Regions from separate parts of the Ornithinicoccus sp. genome, predicted to be linked through region 3. Evidence: predicted binding sites of a transcription regulator. Region 3 holds the regulator's gene; each other region holds the start of a gene.
The links. Region 3 encodes LexA, which represses DNA repair genes until DNA is damaged. Its sites were predicted from a motif close to TCGAACANNTGTTCGA; they were not measured.

Region 1: a site for LexA is predicted at 3,468-3,483, ahead of AC1QRC_RS09630 (DUF6504 family protein). Genes of this name have one in related genera too.
Region 2: a site for LexA is predicted at 2,781-2,796, ahead of AC1QRC_RS08935 (HNH endonuclease signature motif containing protein). Genes of this name have one in related genera too.
Region 4: a site for LexA is predicted at 2,208-2,223, ahead of AC1QRC_RS13010 (HNH endonuclease signature motif containing protein). Genes of this name have one in related genera too.

What each region holds. Positions count from the first base shown of each region.
Region 1 is NZ_CM169976.1:1,919,735-1,925,296, forward strand. It holds gene AC1QRC_RS09610 (ABC transporter ATP-binding protein) at 1-418, shown strand, start outside; gene AC1QRC_RS09615 (ABC transporter permease) at 411-1,274, shown strand; gene AC1QRC_RS09620 (ABC transporter permease) at 1,276-2,076, shown strand; gene AC1QRC_RS09625 (polyprenyl synthetase family protein) at 2,111-3,199, opposite strand; gene AC1QRC_RS09630 (DUF6504 family protein) at 3,521-3,865, shown strand; gene AC1QRC_RS09635 (SAV_6107 family HEPN domain-containing protein) at 3,897-4,421, shown strand; gene AC1QRC_RS09640 (DNA polymerase III subunit alpha) at 4,432-5,562, shown strand, end outside.
Region 2 is NZ_CM169976.1:1,770,761-1,776,322, forward strand. It holds gene AC1QRC_RS08930 (AMP-binding protein) at 1-837, shown strand, start outside; gene AC1QRC_RS08935 (HNH endonuclease signature motif containing protein) at 880-2,742, opposite strand; gene AC1QRC_RS08940 (YciI family protein) at 3,394-3,741, shown strand; gene AC1QRC_RS08945 (RNA polymerase sigma factor) at 3,738-5,015, shown strand; gene AC1QRC_RS08950 (aminoglycoside phosphotransferase family protein) at 5,025-5,562, shown strand, end outside.
Region 3 is NZ_CM169976.1:1,644,580-1,650,141, reverse strand. It holds gene AC1QRC_RS08370 (glycoside hydrolase family 65 protein) at 1-1,374, shown strand, start outside; gene AC1QRC_RS08365 (hypothetical protein) at 1,425-1,973, shown strand; gene AC1QRC_RS08360 (LysM peptidoglycan-binding domain-containing protein) at 2,012-2,476, opposite strand; gene lexA (transcriptional repressor LexA) at 2,703-3,452, shown strand; gene AC1QRC_RS08350 (hypothetical protein) at 3,568-4,041, opposite strand; gene AC1QRC_RS08345 (NAD-dependent protein deacetylase) at 4,161-5,021, opposite strand; gene AC1QRC_RS08340 (patatin-like phospholipase family protein) at 5,059-5,562, opposite strand, start outside.
Region 4 is NZ_CM169976.1:2,604,781-2,610,342, forward strand. It holds gene AC1QRC_RS12995 (ParA family protein) at 1-163, opposite strand, end outside; gene xerD (site-specific tyrosine recombinase XerD) at 467-1,432, opposite strand; gene AC1QRC_RS13005 (hypothetical protein) at 1,504-2,109, shown strand; gene AC1QRC_RS13010 (HNH endonuclease signature motif containing protein) at 2,444-3,940, shown strand; gene AC1QRC_RS13015 (GTP pyrophosphokinase) at 4,041-5,045, shown strand; gene hisIE (bifunctional phosphoribosyl-AMP cyclohydrolase/phosphoribosyl-ATP diphosphatase HisIE) at 5,042-5,562, opposite strand, start outside.

The DNA of each region.
Region 1 (5,562 bases), 280 kb from region 3:
GGCCCGGCACGTCCTGTGGGACCGGTTGTTCCGCCTCAAGGAGGTGGGGGTGACCCTGGTCGTCACGACCCACTTCATGGACGAGGCGGAGCAGTTGTGCGACCGGCTCATCGTGGTCGACCGGGGCAGCATCATGGCCCACGGCAGTCCCCGGTCGCTGATCCGGGAGTACGCGACGCGCGAGGTGCTCGAGGTCAGGTTCGGCGCCGAGCGCAACGCGGCGGTGGTCTCCCGCCTGGAGGACGTGGGGGCGCGCATGGAGGTGCTGCCGGACCGGATCCTGATCTATGCCGACGACGGGGAGGCGGCGCTGGAGGAGATCTCCGCCCGCGGCCTCTCGCCGATCACCTCCCTGGTGCGCCGCGCCTCGCTGGAGGACGTCTTCCTCCGGCTGACCGGTCGGAGTCTCGTTGACTGACTCCGCCCAGGACCTGCGCCGGCTCGCCGCCTCCGGCCGGGTGCCGCCCCCGGAGGTGTTGGCGGCCCGTGCCCGCCGCTGGGGGTGGTGGTACTACGTGGAGTACTGGCTGCGCACCGCCAAGGCGTGGGCGTTGTCGATCGTCGGTTACATGGTCGGCGAGCCGCTGCTCTATCTGGTCGCGCTAGGGCTGGGCCTGGGATCGCTGGTGGACAGCGGGGTCGGCACCGTCGACGGCGTGCCCTACCTGGTCTTCGTCGCACCCGCGCTGCTCATCGCCACGGTCGTGATGTCGACCGGGGCGGAGTTGACCTACCCGGTGATGGCCGGCTTCAAGTGGAACCGTCTCTACTACGGGCCGCACGCGACCCCGGTGACCCCCGCCCAGATCGCGGTCGGCCAGTTCGCCGGGGTGATGCTGCGCTTCGTGGTGCAGGCCCTGATCTTCTGGGGCTTCCTGGTGGCCTTCGACGCCGTGCCCCGCGGCTGGCTGCCCTCCCTGTTGGTCGTCCCGATCGCCGTGCTCTCGGCGGCGGCGTTCGGTGCCCTGCTCCAGGCGTACGCGGCCACGCTGCGGGACGAGGGCTACCAGTTCGCCTTCATCCAGCGGTTCGTGATCATGCCGATGTTCCTGTTCGCCGGCACCTTCTTCCCGCTGGGAACCATGCCGGTCTACCTGCAGTGGATCGGCTGGATCTCCCCGGTCTGGCACGGCACCGAGCTGGCCCGCCTGGTCACCTACGGCGCGAGCGAACCGGTCTGGCTCACCGTCCTGCACGTGCTCGTGCTCACCGGTATGACGTGTGCCGGCCTGGTCTGGGCGCGGCGGGTCTACACGAACCGGCTCGGGAGCTGAGATGAGCAGCCAACCCCGCGTCCTCGCCGGCCTCTACGGCCGCAACGCCCGTGCGGTGATCGAGCGCGGCTTCCGCGTCATTGCCCGCCAGAACTGGATGATCCTGGTGTCCGGCTTCTTCGAGCCGGTGCTCTACCTGTTGGCGATGGGCCTCGGGCTGGGGGCCCTGGTGGGGGAGGTAGCCGGCCCCGGTGGCACCCAGGTGCCGTACACGGCATACATCGCCCCGGCACTGCTGGCCACCTCGGCGATGAACGGCGCCATCTACGACTCCACCTGGAACGTCTTCTTCAAGCTGCGCTTCGCCCGTCTCTACGAGGCGATGCTGCAGACCTCACTGGGGCCGATGGACGTGGCCCTCGGCGAGATCTTCATGGCGCTCTTCCGCGGGTTCCTCTACGCGTGCGGGTTCATGGGCGTGATGGTGCTGATGGGCCTGGTCACCTCGCCCTATGCGGTGTTGATGATCCCGGTGGCGCTGCTCATCGCGCTCGGCTTCGCCAGCTTCGGGATGGCGGTGACGTCCTACCTGAAGTCGTTCCAGCAGATGGATGTCGTCAACTTCGTGATGCTGCCGATGTTCCTGTTCTCGGCGACGCTCTACCCGATCGAGGTGTTCCCGGACCCGCTGCAGTGGTTCATCAAGGCGATGCCGTTGTGGCACGGGGTGGAACTGATGCGGCACCTGGCCTTCGGCTTCGTCTCCTGGCCCACCGCCGGACACGCCCTGTACTTCCTGGTGATGACCGTGGTCGGCGTCTGGTTCACCACCACCCGGCTCCGGGCGCTGTTCCTGCGCTGACCGCGGCGCGGAAGGCTCAGGTCGCGCGGGAGGCTCAGGTCGCGCGGGAGGTGCAGGCGGCGACGAGGTCGTCCAGGGCCGAGCGGTTGCTCAGCGCCAGATCCGGTATGCCGTGCAGCGCCTCGGTGGCACGCGTGGCACCCGCGGTGATCATCTGTTCGGTGAGTTCGACGGCGCCGCTGCGGACCAGGATGTCGCGTGCCTCCTGCACCCGTGCCGCGTCCAGGTCGGGGTTGCCCAGGGTGGCGAGCAGGGTCGTGGCGTCCGCCGGCTCCGCGTGCTCCAGCGCGTGGGCGATGAGCACGGTGCGCTTGCCCTCACGTAGGTCGTCGCCGGCGGGCTTGCCGGTCTCCTCGGGGTCGCCGAAGACGCCGAGGACGTCGTCGCGCAGTTGGAACGCCTCACCGAGGGCCCTGCCGTACTCGCTCAGGCCCGCGGCGGCGCACTCGTCCCAGCCCGCGGCATACGCTCCGATGAGCAGGGGCTGGCGCACGGAGTAGTTGCCGCTCTTGTAGTGGATGACCCGGCGGCACTGCTCGACCCGCTCGGGGTAGGTGAGTCCGTCCCAGTCGCGGACCGACTCCAGCACGTCGAGGAACTGACCGCCCATCAGCTGGGTCCGCATGTCGTCGAACTCGGGCCGCGCGCCGGCCAGTTGCTCCGCGGGGAGGCCGGACCCGGCAAACATCCGGTCGCACCAGGTCAGGCACAGGTTGCCGGCCAGGATGGCGCCTGCCTCGCCGAACCGGGCGGAGTCTCCGGCCCAGCCTGCCCCGGCGTGCCGTTCGGCGAAGGCGCGGTGGGCAGTCGGTCGCCCCCGGCGCAGGTCGGAGTCGTCCATCACGTCGTCGTGCAGCAGCGCTGCGGCCTGGAACATCTCCATGGAGGCGGCGGCGCGGACCAGCGCCTCGGAGTCCGCGCCCCCGGCGGCCCGGTAGCCCCAGTAGAGGAAGGCGGCGCGCAGCCTCTTGCCGCCGGACAGCAGACCGGCGACGGCGTCGACGAGGGAACCCATCGGCTCGCCGAGTTCGGCCAGCACGGACCGCTGGTGGGCGATCTCGGTATCGAGGGCGGCCTGCACGCGATCGCGCAGCGCGGCACCCGACGGGGCGGGGTGGGGCACGGGCTCCTCCTGGTCGGGGCACGGGTGGTGCCGACGGGACCGAGCCTACGTGGTCCCGGGCCGGGAGCGGCATCGGGCTGTGGGGCGCCGGGCCGGGCCATCCCCTCCGTGGCCCGGACCGGTGCCGCCGTGCTGTGCCGCACTGGTGGTGCCGCACTGGTGGTGCCGCACTGTCGGTGCCGTGGTGTCCGATGGTGTCGTGGTGGCGCGCTCTCGCGTGGAGTTGTCCACAGGAGGGGACGGGGGTTGACACACTGTCGGTCCTTTGTCGTACATTCGTTCTATCGAACACAGGTCGGAATAAAAGATCGGGAGGTCAGGATGAGCCGTCGCTACACCGAGCCGGTCGAGGTGCGTCTGGGGGAGCCGCTGGTCGGTCCGCTGGAAGGGGCGGTGGAGCAGTTCGGGACGGTGCCGACGGCCTTCATCTGGCGCGGCCGACTGCATGTAGTCCGGGCCGTGCTGGGGCACTGGACCCAGCGGCTGCCCTGGTGGCGGGAGGCCTGGTCCGAAAGTGCCGGGGACGAGAGCGCAAGGAACGAAGGGCCGCCCGAGCTGGAGCAGGACGTGTGGCGGGTGGAGGCCAGTGCCGGACGACTGCTCGGCACCGGTGTCTACGACCTGGCCAAGGACGAGCAGTGGCGGCTGCTCCGGGTGGCTGACTGAGCGACGTGAGACGAGAGAAGAGGAGAGGACGATGACCACGACGACGATGACGACGACGAGCAGGGCTGCGACGAACGGGGCTGCGACGAGCAGGGCTGCGACGAACACGGCTGCGACGAGCGGGGCGGTCGCAGCCCCGACGGCCACGGCCCCGGCGGCGACGGTGCTGGACCTGTTGGAGCGCTCCCGGGGCGGGCTGGTGCAGGCCTGCCACAGCAGGTCGGCCGCCGAGCGATACACCGAGGCGCACCTGGCGGCGTTGCGCGCTGCGGCGGCCCTGCTGGCTGCCCGCAGCGCTCCCACGGGCCGGGCCCGCCCACGCAGTGTCTGGGAGGTGCTGCCCACGGTGGCGCCCGAGCTGGGCGAGTGGGCAGTGTTCTTCGCGGGCACCGGGCGGCGCCGGCTCTCCCTGGAGCGGTCCATGACCGGCGTCAACCCCCGGGAGGCCGACGACCTGGTGCGCCAGGCCGAGACCTTCCTGGAGTTGGTCCGCGCCGCACTGCACCTGCCGCTGGCAGCACCACTGCCCGGCGAGTTGGCACCGACGACCCGCTGAGGCCCCGCCCGTGACCACGACCGACCTTGACTTCGCCCACCTGCACGTGGCCTCGAGCTTCTCGATGCGCTACGGCGCCTCGACGCCGGAGGCACTGGTGGAGCGTGCGGTGCAGCTGGGGCAGTCCACCCTGGCGCTCACCGACCGGGACGGCACCTACGGGGCGGTCCGGTTCGTGCAGGCGTGCGAGCGGGCCGGGGTGTCCGCGGTGCTCGGGGTGGACCTGGCGCTGGGATCGCCGGGCGCCGTGGGGCTGCCGAATGCCGTAGGGGTGCCACGTCCCGGACGGGCCCAGCCCGTCAAGGGTGGTGCCCTGGTCGACGACCAGCACCCGCGGGTCACGGTGCTGGCCCGGGGACAGCACGGAGGCCTCGCGCCCGGCGTCGGCTGGTCCCGGTTGTGCCGGCTGGTCACGCACACCCATCTGGCCGGGGAGCGGGGTAGCCCGCGGACTACGCCGGAACTGTTGGCCCGGGCTGCCGCGCCGGTGGACGGGGTCGCCCCGGTGGTGGTGCTGCTCGGCCCGGACTCCGACGTCGGCCGGGCGGTCCGCCACCGCAGGAGCGCCCGGGCCGCTGAACTGCTGCGGGCCTGGACCCACCGGCTCCCCGCCGGGGCGGTCGTCATCGAGGTGGTCTGCCACGACGGTCCGGCGGGGAGCCCGGCCAGCCTGGCCCACGCTGCCCGGATGTGGGGGCTGGCGCTGGAGCACGGCCTGCCGGCGGTCCTGACGACCGCGGCCCGGCACGCCACCGCCGACCAGGCCAGGATCGTCGACGTGCTCGACGCGGCCCGGAGGATGGTCGCCCTGGACGAGCGGCACCTGGATCGCGTCAGCACCGCCGGCCACCTGGCCGGGACCGGTCACATGGTGGCCCTGGCGGGTCGGCTGGCCGACGCCGTCGGCCCGGCCGGTGACGCGGGCAGGCTGCTGGGCGAGACCGCGCACCTGGCGGCCGACTGCGTGCAGCAGGCTCGCAGTGACCTGGGGATCGGCGAGGTCCATCTGCCCGAGCCCGAGGTGCTGGGCGTCACCGGTATCGGCGGGGCGCAGCAGGTGCTCACCCAGCGGACCAGGGCAGCAGTGCACGAGCGGTATCCGGGCCGGCCCACGGCATACCTGGATCTGGTGCACGCCCGG
Region 2 (5,562 bases), 130 kb from region 3:
GAGCGGACCCTGCGGACGGTTGCCGAGGAGAGGTGCACGGGGTTGTACGGCGTGCCCACCATGTTCATCGCGATGCAGCACCATCCGACCTTCCAGGAGCACGACCTATCGACGCTGCGCACCGGGATCATGGCGGGGTCGCCGTGCCCCGTCGAGGTGATGAAGAAGTGCGTGGACGTGATGCACATGTCGGAGGTGTCCATCTGCTACGGGATGACCGAGACGTCGCCGGTGAGCACCCAGACGCGGGTCGACGATGACCTGGAACGCCGCACCGAGACGATCGGGCGGGTCCACCCGAACCTTGAGATCAAGCTGATCGACCCGGTCTCGGGGGAGACCGTGCCCCGCGGGGAGACCGGGGAGTTCTGCACCCGCGGCTACTCGGTGATGCTGGGCTACTGGGAGGACCAGGAGAAGACCGCGGAGGTGCTCGATGCCGACGGTTGGATGCACACCGGAGACCTCGCGGTCATGCGGGAGGACGGCTACTGCACCATCGTCGGGCGCAGCAAGGACATGGTGATCCGCGGCGGGGAGAACATCTACCCCCGGGAGATCGAGGAGTTCCTCTACGGTCACCCCGACGTGCAGGACGTCCAGGTGGTCGGCGTCCCCGACGAGAAGTACGGCGAGGAACTCTGCGCCTGGATCCAGCTGAAGGAGGGAGCCGAACCCCTGACCGCCGAGGCGGTCCGGGAGTTCGCCACCGGCAAGTTGGCGCACTATAAGATCCCGCGCTACGTCATGGTCGTCGAGGAGTTCCCGATCACCGTGACCGGCAAGGTCCGCAAGGTGGAGATGCGGGAGGTGTCCCGGCAGAAACTGGGCCTCTGACCAGGGCTGTCCTCACCGCGAGGACAGGTCCGGCACCCCGGCTCACGCCCCGACCTTCCCCTCCGGGTCCCACTCCATCGCCAGGTCGTGACCGAAGTCCACGATGCTGACCGTGGGCGTCGACTCGCGCGGGGCCAGTCCGCGACGGCTGGCCCCGCCCTTCGTCCGGTGCCAGATCTCGATGCCCTCCAGCGCCGCTCTCGTGCTCGCCCACCAGTCGGTGACGACCGAGGCCAACTGGCTCTCGATGAGGGAGCCCTGCTCCACGCGCTGCCCGTCCGGGCTGGCGATGGAGTCGATGGCGACGTCGAGGTCCTCGCGCTCCAGGTCGTTGTCCTCGCCGCGGATCAGCCGGTCGAGCTGATCGCGGAACCACCGGTAGCCACCATCCGTGCCGTCGGTTGCTGCGGCCGTGGCAGCGGCCCAGTCCTGCGGTCGGGTGGTGTACGCCCGGCCGGTGGGGCTCGTCCACCGGACCTCGCCCTCGGCAGTCATGACGGCGGCCCAGAGTGCCCGCGTCTTGGCGTCGTGGTGGAACTCGCAGAGACGCTGGATGTTCCACGCGCCGGTGAGCGGGATGTCGCTGTCCGGCGTCCAGGGGATCGCGTGATCCCCCTGCGTCTGGGTGGCCGGGCGCTGGCAGCCGGGGAACCGGCAGGTGCCGTCGCGCGCCGTCGTCTGCTCCCGCACCCTCGCGGTGGGCTGGTAGGCGTGGCTGGACTTCTCCACCGCATGCCCGTCGAGGGGATCGACGACGAGCCGGCGCCACACCGATCCCGCGGTCATGGCGGCTTCCCGCGCTCGGGCTGCGCTGATGCTGCTCAGGCCCGGGAGGTCGCCGATGCCGTGGCTCAGTCCGAGCAGGGTCTCCAGCGAGACCACCACGTCGACGTGGGCCGGTGGCAGCTCCCCGAGGTCGCGGTAGCGCAGCGTCGGGCCGCCCTGCGCGCCCTCGTCGGAGGATTCCTCCACCACGGGCGGGATGGTGCCGAACTGCAACAGGTCGAGTGCCACGTCCGAGCGCAACTGCGCCAGGGTGCGGGGGTCGTCGCCACACCGTTTGGCGGCCCGGGCGATGGTGTCGATGCGCGCGTGGGCGGCGACGACGCGTTCGATCGCCCCGGTGGTGCGGACCTGGCCGGTGCCGTCGTCCTGCACGCGGGACGTGGAGTCGCGCTTCTCCAGGGCGCGTTGGTCGCGCTTGCGGGCCAGGTGCGGTGCGGCGCTGAGTTGCTTCTGGACGGCGCGCTGCAGCGACTTGTTGAAGGAGGACAGCGACCTCCGCGTCCCGTCCGAACGTCGCGGGAGGACCGCGCGCGCGATCGCGGCGCGGTCGGCGTCCGGAAACATGTCGGTGGCATCCAGCACCCGCCAGGCCCGGTAGGAGTCGGCCCCGCCGTCGGCCAGGGCCTCAGCGATGGCCTCCCGGAGCAGCGGGGGCGCGGTGGCGAGGTCGACCAACTGGCCTGATGCGCGGGCACCCTTGCCCGTCGTGGTCTCGAGCTCGGTGCGGGTGGCCTTGCGCACGTCGCGGCGCCAGCGCCGTTGCTCGGCCTTGGTCATGTCCTCCTCTGGGACCGCTGGCTTGAACCTCTCGGCCATGGCCCGGTGCAACCCTCGAGTGGCGGTGGCGGCCACCCCGTCGAGCCAGCCGTGGAGGCACTGGACCGCCTCCACGGTGTCGCTGTGCGCGCGGCCGTCGAAGTCGTGGAGCTGGCGCCCTACGACGTGCACGACCAGGTGCAGCGCATTCGCGATCTCCTTGGTGACGCCGGCTTCGATCAGCCGTTCCACGACGACCTGGGTCGCCTCCACGAGCACCTCATCGGTGCTGACCTCCGGCTCCCGCTCCTCCGTCGGCGGCGGGCTCTCGTCCTCCGCGTGATAGATGACGTATGACTCCATGTGCCTGACCCCCTCGTTGCGATCAACTGGTTCCAGCGTAGGACAGACGTACGACAGTGTCGGCTGGTTGAGCCCATGAGCGGGGCGGCCTTGCCTCGCCAATCGCCGTCCTGACCTGCGATGTCCTCACAATGGGGACACCCCGGATCGGGACCCGGCAGAGGCACCAGGCGGACTAGGTGGGGGCTGGTGATCGGGACGCGGCCCGCGCGACGGGACGAGGCCGCGTGACCGGACGACGAAGCCCGGCGACCGGGTGGAGAAGCTCCGCACGGGACGACGACGCCGGGCCCGGTCGACCGGGTGGAGAGGCCCGTGGAACCCCTGAGTCCACTGGCGGGGTCGTGTCCGCGATTTCGAGGACATCGCAGGTCAGCTCGTGGGAATCGGGAGCAGGGGCTCGGCGCAGGGGAAGGCCCGGAGCCGGCCGGGGGACCCAGAGGAGGCCAGAGGAGGAAGGTCGCCCGGGTGGAGCCCCCTGAGTCACTGGCGGGGTCGTGTCCTCATTTCGAGGACACCCCTGGTCAGCGGCCGCAAAAGGGCAAGGCAGGGCACGGGATGGAGAGTGGTGTCGGATCGGAGCGCTGCCGTTCGTGGTCCTGGTGAGCCGCACGGAGAGCGTGCGGCCGGAGCGCAGGAGATGATTGTCCGATGCAGTACCTGTTCACCGTGATCGAGGAGTTCACCGACGGCACCCGGGCGGTGGAGGGCGGCTCGGCAACGCCGACGGAGGCCGCGGCCATCAACGCCTTCAACGCGCGGTTGCGCCAGGACGGCCACTGGGTCTACGCCGGCGGGCTGGCCGCCCCGGCCGCCGCGACCGTGGTCGACAACCGGGAGGGACGGGCAGTCGTGACCGACGGCCCCTTCCTGGAGTCCAAGGAGCACCTTGGCGGACTCTGGGTCGTCGAGGCCCCGGACCTCGACGTCGCCCTCGCCCTGGCGGCCGAGGGGTCACGAGCCTGCCACCGGAAGGTCGAGGTGCGCCCGTTCCTGTGAGCGAGGACGTCCGCGAGGCGATCACCCGGGCCCACCACGAGGAGTGGGCGCGGGTGGTGGCCGGCCTCGCCAGACGCTTCGGCGACCTCGACCTGGCCGAGGACGCGGCGGCAGAGGCGTTCGCCGGCGCGGTCGAGCGGTGGCCGACTGACGGCATACCCCCGAACCCGGGCGCCTGGCTGACCACCACCGCCAAACGCAAGGCGATCGACCGCCTACGGCGCGAGGGCAAACGTGAGGAGAAGCAACGGGAGGCGCAGTGGATGTATGCCGAGGGGCCGGCACCGCGGGTGGGTGCCATCGAGGACGACCGGCTCCGACTGGTTTTCACCTGCTGCCACCCGGCCCTGTCCATGGAGGCCCGGGTAGCCCTGACCCTGCGGATGGTCGGTGGGCTCACGGTGTCCGAGATCGCGCGGGCCTTCCTGGTGCAGGACACCACCGTGGGGCAGCGGATCACCCGGGCGAAGGCCAAGATCCGCAGCGCGGGGATCCCCTACCGCGTGCCCCGCGCCGAGGACCTGCCGGCGCGGGTCTCCGGCGTCCTGGCGGTGCTGTACCTCGTGTTCAACGAGGGCTACCTGGCCACCGGGCCGGATACCGAGCCGATTCGGCACGACCTGACCTCCGAGGCCGTCCGGCTGGCCCGGCTGCTCCGCGCGATGCTGCCCGGGGACGGGGAGGTCTGCGGACTGTTGGCGCTGATGCTCCTCACCGAGGCGCGCCGCCCGGCTCGGGTCTCCTCGAGCGGGGAGCTGGTGACGTTGACCGAGCAGGACCGGGGGGCCTGGGACGCCGATCTCGTGGCCGAGGGTCACCGGTTGGTCCGCGAGCGCCTGGCCATCGGGGAGGCTCCGGGGCGCTACCAGATCCTCGCGGCGATCAATGCCGTGCACACCGATGCCCGGGACGCGCGCGACACCGACTGGTCGCAGATCGTGGCGCTGTACGACCAGTTGTGCCGCCTCGACCCCTCGCCCGTGGTCGCGCTGAACCGTGCCGTGGCGGTGGCAGAGCTCGACGGACCGGAGGTGGCGCTGGCGACGGTCGACCGGTTGGGGGAGGCGCTGGACGGCTACCACGCGTTCCACGCGACCCGGGCCGAGCTGCTCCGGAGGCTGGGCCGCAGCGCACCGTCCCGATCGGCATACGACCGGGCCATCGAACTGGCCGGGAACACGGCCGAGACCGCCTATCTCACCCGTCGCCGGGACCAGCTCGTCGGGCCCCCGGCGCAGCATCCGACCGACGGCCGACCCGAGGGGTCCGCGTAGCGTCAGACTATGACCTCCTCCGACCTCGTCCCCGTTGGCCTGCAGGAGATGGTGAGCCGCCACGTGCCGGGACCCGGTATGCCGGAGTTTCAGGGCTGGCTGGACGGCCTGCCGGGGGTGGTGGCCGAGCTGCTGGCGCACTGGGACCTGCGGGTGGACGGCGACCCGATGCACGGCTTCTCCGCCCTGGTGCTCCCCGTGCGCCGGGACGACGGGACGCCGGCCGCGCTCAAGGTGGTCTGGCCGCACCGGGAGGGACGTGACGAGCACCTCGCCCTCCGGGCCTGGGACGGCCGGGGCGCTGCCCGTCTGTTGGCCGCCGACCCGTCCCGGTGGGCCCTGCTCCTGGAGCGACTGGACCAGACCCGGGACCTCAACCGCCTGCCAGCCATCGAGGCCTGCGAAGAGATCGGGAGGGTCCTGACGCGGCTCGACCGACCGGCCCCGCCCTGGGCCCGGACACTGTCCGAGCACCTCGCCGAGCTGGCGGCCGACGCGGACGAGGCACTGGCGACCCACAGCGCCTTCCCCCGCCGGCTGCTGGAGC
Region 3 (5,562 bases):
GTCCGGTGGAACCTGTTCCAGCTCGCGCAGGCGTCCGCCCGCGCCGACAGCAGTGGGGTCCCGGCCAAGGGGGTGTCCGGCTCCGGCTACGGCGGCCACTACTTCTGGGACACCGAGATCTACGTGCTGCCGTTCCTGACCTACACCTCCTCGCAGGCGGCGCGCAACGCCCTGCAGTTCCGGCACCGGATGCTCGGGGCGGCCCGCGCCAGGGCGGCCGAGCTGGCCCAGGAGGGCGCCCTCTTCCCGTGGCGCACGATCAACGGCAAGGAAGCCTCCGCCTACTTCGCCGCCGGCACCGCGCAGTACCACATCGACGCCGATATCGCCTTTGCCCTCGACAAGTACGTCCGAGCGACCGGCGACCGGGGTTTCCTGCTCAACGAGGGCCTGGACATCCTGGTGGAGACGGCCCGGCTGTGGGCCGACCTGGGGTTCTGGCAGGGCAACGGGGACAAGGCCTTCCACATCCACGGTGTCACCGGCCCGGACGAATACACCACCGTGGTGAACGACAACCTGTTCACCAACGTGATGGCCCGCCACAACCTGGACCGTGCCGTGTCGGCGATCACCGAGCTGGCCGCTACCGACCCGGCCGGGCACGCCCGCGCGGTGGCCCGGCTCGGGCTGCAGCCCCACGAGGTCGAGGCCTGGCAGGCCGCCGCCGAGGGCATGTTCATCCCCTACGACGCGGCGGTCGGGGTGCATCCCCAGGACACGCACTTCCTGGAGCGCGAGGTCTGGGACCTGGAGACCACGCCGGCGGACAAGCGGCCCCTGCTGCTGCACTACCACCCCCTGGTCATCTACCGGTTCCAGGTGCTCAAGCAGGCCGACGTGGTGCTGGCGATGTACCTGTCGGGGCAGGACTTCTCTGCCGAGGAGAAGCGGGCCAACTTCGAGTACTACGACCCGATCACCACGGGTGACTCGACGCTGTCCGCGGTCGTGCAGTCCATCGTCGCCGCCGAGGTGGGCCACGCCGATCTGGCGCTGCGCTACTTCTACGCGGGTCTGTTCGTCGACCTCAGTGACCGGCACGGCAACACCACCGACGGGGTCCACGTGGCCTCCACCGGTGGCGTGTGGAGCGCCCTGGTCGGCGGATTCGGCGGCATGCGGGACCACCACGGCGAGCTCACGCTCGACCCCCGGCTGCCGGCGGACTGGAGCGAACTGTCCTGGCCGATGTCCTGGCACGGGTCCCGGCTGCGGGTCACCGTGCGACAGGAGGAGATCGCCCTCCAGGTGGAGTCGGGAGAGCCGGTGGACCTGTCGGTCCGCGGCGAACGCGTCACCGTCAGCGCCGACGAAACGGTGCTTGCCCTCCAGGGCCACGGACCGGTCCTGACCGCGGCAGACGGGGTCTGATCCCGGTCGACAATGCGGTATGCACCCCGGTTTTGTGGTGAGGTGGAGGCATGAGTGACCCTCACGAACCACAGCACGACGACCGTGCGCCCTCCGACCCGGTGCTCCCGGCGACCGGCGAGCCGACGCCCGGGGAGTCGGAGATCGACCGTCTCGTCGCGCAGGTCCAGGGTCCGGACGACAGGGTCGGCATGGCCGCCCTGTGGCGCGTGACCATGCACCTGCCGCACTGGTGGTTCATCGCGGTCGGTGAGGAGGGGCTGGAGTCACCTGCCGCCGCGGAGGTCGACGGTCAGCTGGTGCTGCTGGCCTTCACCGACGCCGCCCGCGCTCGGCATTTTGCCGTACAGCAGCAGATGATCGCCGAGGGCGAGGACCTGGCCGCCATCGCCCTGCCGCCCGGTGAGGTCGTCGACTCGGCGGCCGCGTACCGCTCCGCCGACATCGCGGGGCTGATGTTCGACTCCAACATCAGCGGCTTCTACCTACCCGTCGACCAGATGGGCGCCCTGTGGGATGCCGTCATGGCCGAAGACAGCGAGTCCTCCGCGGACAGCGAGCCCTCCCCCGAGGAAGACGGGCGCACCCCCGAGAACTGAGGGCTCCCCTCCAGCCCGCGGGGATCGTCGCCTGCTGCTCAGTTGCCGGGGATCTCCAGGGTCTGGCCCGCCTGCACGTGCAACGTGTTCATCTCGTTGGCCAACTGGATCTGCACGATCGCCGCGTCCAGGGGCAGCTCCGGCAACTCGGTGGCCGCGATCTGGGACAGGGTCTGCCCCGGCTGCACGACCACGGTCTCCGAGCTCGACGCCCCCGCGGGCGCCATCGTGGCGACCAGGGCCGCCACCGAGACGGCCACCAACAGGGAGACGGTGCCGGTCACGACGAGGCGGCCCCGTCGCGTGATGCGGGCGCGCGCCCGGCGCGGGGCCGTGGTCCTCGCGTCCTCACCCACCACCCGCAACCGGGCGGGCGTCGCCGGGTGGGCCTGGACCGGAGCCGGCTCGCCCGGGCGGACCAGCCGCAGGTGCCCGCGACCGCCCCGGCTGCCCCGCTGCGCGGGTGCGTCGTCCAGGTCGTGCAGTACCGGTGCTGCGCTCATTGGCTCTCCCTTTCGTCGGTCGTCCCGATCGTCGCGAACACGCGTGCGATAGAACGTCTGTCCCATGTGTAGCACAGTCGTACGACTCCTGTCGACACGCCGCGTCGAACAGATGTTTGCCCACGGCGGGTCTTGGTCGTACGCTTGTTCATGAGGCACAGCACAACAGACGCCACCGACAGAGCGTCTGACCAGCAGGAATAGGCACGAGGGGTAGGAGAAGACAATGGCCAAGATCCACGAGTTCCCGGACCGTGACGCAAGCCGCCCGGAGCTGACCGTGCGGCAGCGCAGGGTGCTGGACATGATCCGCGAGTCGGTCGACACGCGGGGCTATCCCCCCAGCCTGCGCGAGATCGGCGAGGTCGTCGGGCTCACCTCCCCCTCCTCGGTGGCACACCAACTCAAGATGCTGGAACGCAAGGGCTACCTGCGCCGGGACCCGAACCGGCCGCGGGCGATCGAGATCGTGCTGCCCGGGGCTGACGGGCAGAGCACCGGCTACCGCAGGTCCGCAGGAGGCGGCGTGGCCGCCGACCACGACGAGGCTGCGGTCCCGTCAGGGTTCGCTGACGAGACCGGCATCGGCGATGCCCGCCCGGAGGCCCAGTACGTGCCGCTCGTGGGCCGGATCGCCGCCGGCGGGCCGATCCTGGCAGAGGAGGCGGTCGAGGACATCTTCCCGCTGCCCAAGCAACTCGTCGGGGACGGCGAGGTCTTCCTGCTCAACGTCGTCGGCGACTCCATGGTGGACGCCGCGATCTGCCACGGTGACTGGGTCGTGGTGCAGCGGCAGCAGGATGCCGACAACGGCGACATCGTGGCCGCGCTCCTCGACGACGAGGCCACCGTCAAGACCCTGCGCCGCAAGGACGGCAAGGTCTGGCTCATGCCGCACAACGAGGCCTACGACCCGATCGACGGCGACCACGCCGTGATCCTGGGCAAGGTCACGGCGGTGCTACGCCGCATCTGAGGACACCCGCGCCAGCCGCCCGGACGGGCGGTGCTGTGTCGCGGCACAGACCGGTGCCGCCCGCCGACCCCTCCAACCCCTTCGGCGGGCGGCACCGTCATCTCTGCGGACCCCCTCACCCGGGGTACAAACCCATGCGCTGCAGATGCTGGGCTCCAGGGTGGTGCCCGCCGGCATAGGAGGCAGCGTGCGCCGCGGGACGGTCCGAGGAGTAGCCGGAGAGACCGCGCGCCAGGTGCTCCTGCTCGGCGGGGACGTCAAGCTCCGGGTCGGCCCCCACCGCCCCGCGCAGCCCGTAGTAGGTCAGCCACGCGTCCGGCGTGGCCTGCACCGCGTCGGGGTCCTCGGTCAGCGTCGGGCCGTACTCGATCGCCTCCCCGGAGTAGGGCACCAGAAGCCCGTCCTCGTGCTGGACCGCGCCATACAACGGCACGACCCGGACCCCTTCACCGTGCCGGATGAGCGCCCATGCGGGGTGCCCGTCACCGGAGTCGAGGAAGACCTCCACCAAGTGGCCCGCCGGGCGCCGGTCCAAGTCGAACACTGGCTGGCCGGCCGCCCCCGATAGCTGCTCCTGCGTCATGCTCATCGCGCACCTCCGGGCGAAAGGGAGCGGGGACGTCCCGGTCCCTGTCTCCGACGGTAGCCCTCCCCCGGCGCCGGCGCGACCGGGACCACCGTGGCGCGGTCACGCCGTCGCGCACTCCCTCACCCGAGGTCGTCGACGAGGCGGGGCAGCACGTCGCCCAGGAGCGCATCGAGCCTGATCGTGGCCTCGGCCTCGGCACGGGTGGCACCACGTGTCAGCAAGATCACGGGCATGTCGAGCCGGGCGGCACGCCGCACGAACCGGTATCCGCTCATCACCTGTAGGGAGGACCCCGCGACCAGCAGCGCCCCCGCCTGCTCGACCATCTCGAAGGCCCGCTCCACCAGCGGTTTGGCGACCGACCCGCCGAAGAACACCACGTCCGGCTTCAGCCGGTCCGAGCCACACACCACGCAGTGCGCTAGCCGGAAACGCGCCACCGCGCCTTCGGGCAGCACCACGTCACCGTCCGGTCGCACCTGCCCCGCGTCGGCCGTGAACCCCGGGTTCGCCAGGGCCAGCCACTCGTGCACGACCTCCCGGTCGTAGGCCTCGTCACAGGACAGGCAGATCACCCGGGCCAGGTTCCCGTGCAGCTCCAGGACGTTGCGGGAGCCGGCCTGCTGGTGCAGACCGTCGACGTTCTGGGTGATCACCCCCGACACCAGGCCAGCCGTCTCCAGCGCCGCGAGGGCCCGGTGGGCGGCGTTGGGTCCGGCCGCCGCGAAGCGTCGCCACCCCGCGAAGCTCCGGGCCCAGTAACGGCGCCGGTTCTCGGTGGACGCCAGGAACTCGGCGTACTGCATCGGTTGCACCCGGCGCTGACCGTCGGGCCCGCGGTAGTCGGGGATCCCCGAGGCCGTCGACATGCCCGCCCCGGCGAGCACCACGACACGGCCGGCCGCCACCGTGCGCCGCAACTCGGCATACGCCGCCTCGTCGACCTCGGTCCGCGGCGGCAGGGCGAGGGAGGGGTCCACCGGTCCACCGTATGCCGATCCGCCCGCGGGCGGGCAGTCACCTGGCCGCGGTCTCCAGGGTGGCCCGGCCCCAGGGTCGGACCCGGTCGGACCCGGCCAGCAGTTCGGTGACCCAGTCGGGGTCCCCGACGGCGTCGTGGGGTGGGCGCAGCGGCACCAGGCGGGGCACGAGCTGCGGTGCGTGACGGCGCAGCGAGTCGTCGGCGACCAGGTAGCCGTGGCGTTCCAGCACCATCTGCTCGGCGGGGTCGAAGGCGTCCAGGTCGGTCCGCACCCGGTTGATCACGGCGACCGTGTCCGGGGGGTAGAGCGGGCCGCCGGCGCCGGGACGGTGCTCCGGGACAGCGGGGGCGACGGCGTTCGAGGCCTCCATCGACCAGGTCGCTCCCTCCACCAGCCCCTGGGAGAAGCTGGCCCGCAACCAGCGCAACCGCGTGGTGTGGCCACCGGAGGAGGCGATGGACAGCAGGTGCCAGAGCTGCCCGAACACCGACCCCGGGCCCCTCCCGCGGAAGACCGCGCCGCCATCGCTGACGAGCAC
Region 4 (5,562 bases), 960 kb from region 3:
GGTCGAAGTCGACGAGGAGCACGCGCCGGCCGTACTCGGTGAGGGCGGCACCCAGATTGATGGTGGTCGTCGTCTTGCCGACGCCACCCTTCTGGTTGCACATGGCGATGACCCGTGCGGGGCCGTGCCCGTTCAGGGGCTCGGGCACCGGGAAGTCAGGCATCGGCCGACCCGTCGGGCCGACCTGGCCGGACCCGACCGTCTCGGTCCCCGGAAGCCGGTCGTGCTGCTTGCCGCCGCCCGCGCTGGCCGCGTCCTGCGTCGTCGCCTCGGATGTCACGCTCACTCCGCCCTCACCTGTTGTGGTCGGCATCCCGCCGATCAGGTCGACCCTAACCGGACTCGCCGGGCCGGACCAACGTTGGGCGCGCGCGACTGCTCGTCGCCGACCCGCGGCATACTCACATCGCCGCCCCACGGCATACATCGCCGTCCCACGGCATACGGACCACGGGGACGATCGTGGTCACTGGGCCCGCGGGTGCGCCTGGGCGTAGACCTCCCGGAGGTGCCGTGCCGTCACCAGCGTGTAGATCTGGGTCGTAGTCACCGAGGCGTGCCCCAACAACTCCTGGACGACCCTGACGTCGGCGCCCCCGTCGAGGAGGTGGGTGGCGAAGGAGTGGCGGAGCGTATGCGGACTGAGGTGCCCGGTCAGGCCGGCCCGGTCAGCCGCTGCCTGGATGATGGTCCAAGCGCTCTGGCGCGACAGCCGACCGCCACGTTGGTTGAGGAAGACGGCAGGGCTCCCCCGCCCACGGGCAGCGAACGACGGGCGGCCCCGGACCAGCCAGGCCTCGAGTGCCTCCTGGGCGTAGCGCCCGAGCGGCACCACGCGCTCCTTGTTGCCCTTGCCGAACAGCCGTACCAGGCCGTCGTCCGCCGCGCCACCCGCCGCCACGTCGTCCACGTCCAGCCCGATCGCCTCGCTCACCCGGGCACCACAGCCGTAGAGGACCTCCAGCAGGGCGCGGTCGCGCAGCGAGGCCGGGGTGTCGCCCACCGACGCGGCGTCCAGCAGTGCCTCCACCTGCTCCAGCGAGATCGCCTTCGGCAGGCGGCGCGTCGGCACCGGCGGAGCCACCTCGCGGGCCGGGTCGGCTGGGGTGTCGCCCTCCACGGCGAGGAAGCGGTGCCACCCCCGCACGGCGACCAGGGCCCGGGCCGCGGATGACGCCGCGAGCGGGGGGTGGTCCTCACTGCCCTCCCGCAGGTGGGCGAGGAACTGCGTGACGTGGGCCTCCGCGATGTCCTCGGGCCGCCGCACGTCGCGGGCCTCCAGAAAGGCGATGTAGCGGCGCAGGTCGCGGGAGTAGGCCTGCTGGGTGTGCTGGGACACGCCCCGCTCGACGCGGAGGTGGTCGATCCAGCCGCGCGCGGCCCGCGCCAGTGCGCTCTGGCGGGGCGTCGGCGTAGCGGTCTGGGTCGCCATGGGGTCATTGTGGATCCCGTGACCGACAAACCGGCCGAGGCAGGCCGGGGAACGCCCACGAGGAGGACCCGATGAAGTGGTATGCCGAGACCCCCGCCCGTCGTAGCCGTCAGGTGGCCGGGGATCTGCTCCTGCTCGCCTGGGTCGTCGCGTGGGTGTTGGTGGGCCGGGGCGTCTTCGGTGTGGTGCGGCAGTTGGCTGCGCCCGCCGAGCCGTTGCAGGACGCCGGAACCACCTGGTCGGACCGCCTACAGGAGGTCGCCGCCAGCGCTGTGGAAGTGCCGTTGGTCGGGAGCCGTCTGGAAGCGCCCCTGATCGGGGCGGCTGGCGCCGGCGACCGGCTCGTCACCGCCGGCCAGCGACTCGACGAGGGTGTCACCAGCCTTGCCTGGCTGCTGTCCGTCGCGGTCGCCTCGCTGCCCATCCTGATTGTCGGCGGTCTCTACCTGGTCGTGCGCATCCTCGGCGCCCGGCGGATGACGGCGCTCGCCCGGGCCCGTGGTGTCGCCGGTGAGCAGGAGCTCCTCGCGCTGCGGGCCCTGGTGCGCCAGTCCCCCCGCCGGCTCGCCACGGTCGGCACGGATCCGGCCGGGGGTTGGCGTGCCGGTGACCCCGAGGTGGTTGCCGCCCTGGCGTCGCTGGAACTGCGCCGCGCGGGGCTCCTGCCGAGCGCGTAGTCGGGATGATCGGCGTAGCCGTAGTGGTCGGCGTAGCCCGGGTGGCGCGCTGCTGTGATCACCGCAGGTCAGCGCCCTCGATCGCCCCCGCAGAAGATTCGCACAAATTTTCTTGTCGAACGTATTGACGAAGCGGAGTCGGCACGCTAGATTAGGACAAAGTTCCGGTACGGGTGTTGGGGAGCACTTCCGGACCAGGCAGGCGGGATGCCGAGGGAGGTGTGGGGTTATGGCGGTACAGCCGCAGGAGTTGTGGGATCAGGAATCGTTGTCGGGGAGCACCCCCGCTGCCGACCCGGCGCCACATGGCGCCTCCGCCCTGCCACTACACGCCGTGCACGAGCCCGTGCCGCACCCTGTCGAGGAGATGCTCACGCACCTGGAGTCCGCCGTGAGCTCCGTGCCCCGCAACGCGTGGGGTGGGCTGGAGGCCCCGGTGATCAGGTCCCTGTACTCCCGACTGGCACGTGTCTCCGAGCAGGTGTCGGCGCACCGGATGGCCGCTGCCCGAGCGCTGGACGCAGCCGGCGCAGCGAAGAAGAGCGGAGCCACCTCCACCGGGGCGATGTTGGGCGACGACTTCGGCGGGAACCGGAGGGACGGCGACGACCTGGTCCGGCTGGGCGACAACCTGGAGCGGGCCAAGGCCAGCGCCACCGAGGAGGCCTTCGCTGCGGGGAAGATCACGCAGGCCCAGGCCGGCATCATCGCCCGGATCCTGGGTGGGCTGCCCAAGGACGTCAGCGACCAGGAGCGCGAAGCCGCCGAGACCACACTGCTCGCGGAGGCGCCGTCGCTGAGCCTGCGAGACCTGCGGGCACGCGGCGACCGGATCACCGAGGCATTCCGTCCCACCCGGGAGCAGGCCGACGCGGACGAGGAAGAGACCGTGCGCAGGCGCGAGCGGGCGGCCCGGGCGGCGACCGAGTTCTGGATGAAAGAGACCGGCGAGGGCACCTACAGGGGTGGCTTCACGATCCCGGCGCTGCACGGCGAGATGCTGAAGACGATGCTGGACGCCGTCGCCTCCCCCAGGCGTGCCCACCTGCGCGCCGCCGAGGAGGCGCAGCTCGGTGGAGCCGGGAGCCCCGAGGGAGCGAGCAACGGCGTGGGGAACGCGACGGGGGCGTTCGGCGCGGGTGTCGGTGGGGGCGGTGTCAGCGGGGGCGGTGCCGCCTCGGCCGAGGGCGAGGGCGCGACCGCGTCCTCCAGCATCAGGGCAGCGGACCTCGTCCCCGACACGCGGACCTACCCGCAGAAGCTGGGGCAGGCGCTCTGCACGCTGATCGAGCACACCCCGATGGAGGGCTTCGCGCGCTCCGGGGGCTCGGCCGCCGTGGTGGCCGTCTCCCTGTCGCAGGAGAAGCTGGCCTCGGGGATCGGGTGTGGCACGACGACCACGGGCGTGCGGCTGACCGCCGGGGAGATCCGTCGGCTCGCCTGCAACCAGCAGATCCTGCCGCAGGTCTTCAACGGGAGTTCCTTGCCGCTCGACCACGGCGCGCTACGCCGCCTGTTCAGCCGGCACCAGCGGATCGCGATCGGGCAGCGAGACATGGGATGCGCCATGCCGGGGTGCGATCGGCCCCCGGGCTGGTGCGAGCTGCACCACGCAGGGGACCCCTGGTCCGAGGGCGGCCCGACGAACCTGGATCAGGGTGTGATGCTCTGCGCGTTCCACCACCATCTGGTGCACGAGGAGCACTGGCAGATCCGGTTCCATCCCGAGGACGGGATACCGGAGTTCCGCAAGCCCGGGCAGACCGCGTGGGCCCGCAACCGCCGCTATCGACCGCCGCGAGATCTCGGGGTGGCGCCCGCAACAGCCTGACCCAACCCTCGACCGGAGAACGCCGACCCGGACCCCTGTGGGGGCCGGGGCACAGGCGTGCCTGGGGGCGCGGGCAGCCGATGTGAGGCAGGCTGTGCCCATGGCACCACACCGGGTGAGCGACGACATCGTGCGCCATGCGGTCCGGGAGTACGCCGCCCAACACGCGGAGCTGTCCCGGACGACCGAGGGGTTCGTGGGTCTGGTCACCCGCCTGTTGGACGACGCGGGGATCAACTACCTGAGCATCACGGGCCGCACCAAGAGTGTGGCTTCGTTTGCCGGCAAGGCGGTGCGGCAGAAGGACGGCCGCCCGCTCTATCAGGACCCGCTCCGAGAGATCACCGACCAGATGGGGGTGCGCGTGATCACCTACCTGGCGGCGGACGTCGCGGCGGTGGCGGAACTGGTCTCCGCCGAACTGACGGTGCTGGACGACCGGGACATGGGCCGGGAGACCGCGGCGGAGGGCCAGTGGGGCTACGCGAGCCGGCACATCCTGGTGTCGCCGGACTCCACGACCGATCTCTCGCCGGGCGAGGAGCCGCTCCGGGGCCGCAGTCTGTCGCTGCAGGTCCGCACGATCCTGCAGCATGCCTGGGCCGAGTTCGAGCACGACATCCGCTACAAGGGCCATCTGCCCGAGGAGCACGCCCCGGACCTCAACCGACGATTCACGCTGGCGGCGGGCCTGTTGGAGCTGGCGGACCGGGAGTTCACGGCGATCCGGGACCGGATCCAGGAGACGCTGACCGACCAGCAGACCGAGCACGACCCGAGCGACCCGCGGATCGGCGCGCAGGAACTGGCCGCCTTCCTGGCCGGCAAGTTTGCCGAGGCCGGGTGGTCCAAGACCGACCACTACGCGTGGATCTCCGGGTTGTTGCTCGAGCTGGGCATCACCTCGTTGGAGGAACTCGGTGGCCTGCTGGCCTCGGTGGACAGCGCAGCCATCATCGACCGGATGGGTTATCGCTACCCACCCGGTGCGGTGCGCCGCCTGGACGACGCGTTGCTGGCCGTCTTCGGCCCCCACTACGTCGCACTGCACGGCAACGACGACCGGCGGGCCCTGCTGCAGGATCGCCTGGAGAAGCTGACCTAGACCTGGTGCCGCTCGCGGAGCACCTGCTCGATCTCGGCCCACCCGAGACCGCGGCTGCGCAGGAGGACCAGCAGGTGATACACCAGGTCGGCCGCCTCGCCGGCGAGGTCAGCGTCCTCCTGGGCCACCGCGGCCAGGGCGGTCTCGACACCCTCCTCCCCCACCTTCTGGGCGATGCGGCGGGTGCCCGCCTCGAACAGCTCGGAGGTGTAGGACCCTGCGGGGCGTTCGGTATGCCGATCCGCCACGAGGGCGTCCAGCTCGGCCAGGAAGTGGCGGCCTGACCCGGCTTCGAAACCTGACCCGGCGTCGGAGCCTGACCCGGCGTCGAAGCACGACTCAGCGCCGGTGTGGCAGGTGGGACCGGCCGGGTCGGCGAGGATGAGGACGGCGTCCTGGTCACAGTCCAGGTGGACCGAGCGGACCGCCAGTGTGTTGCCGCTGGTCTCGCCCTTGACCCAACGGGCATCTCGGCTGCGGCTATAGAAGGTGGCCAGACCGGAGTCGAGGGTGTCTT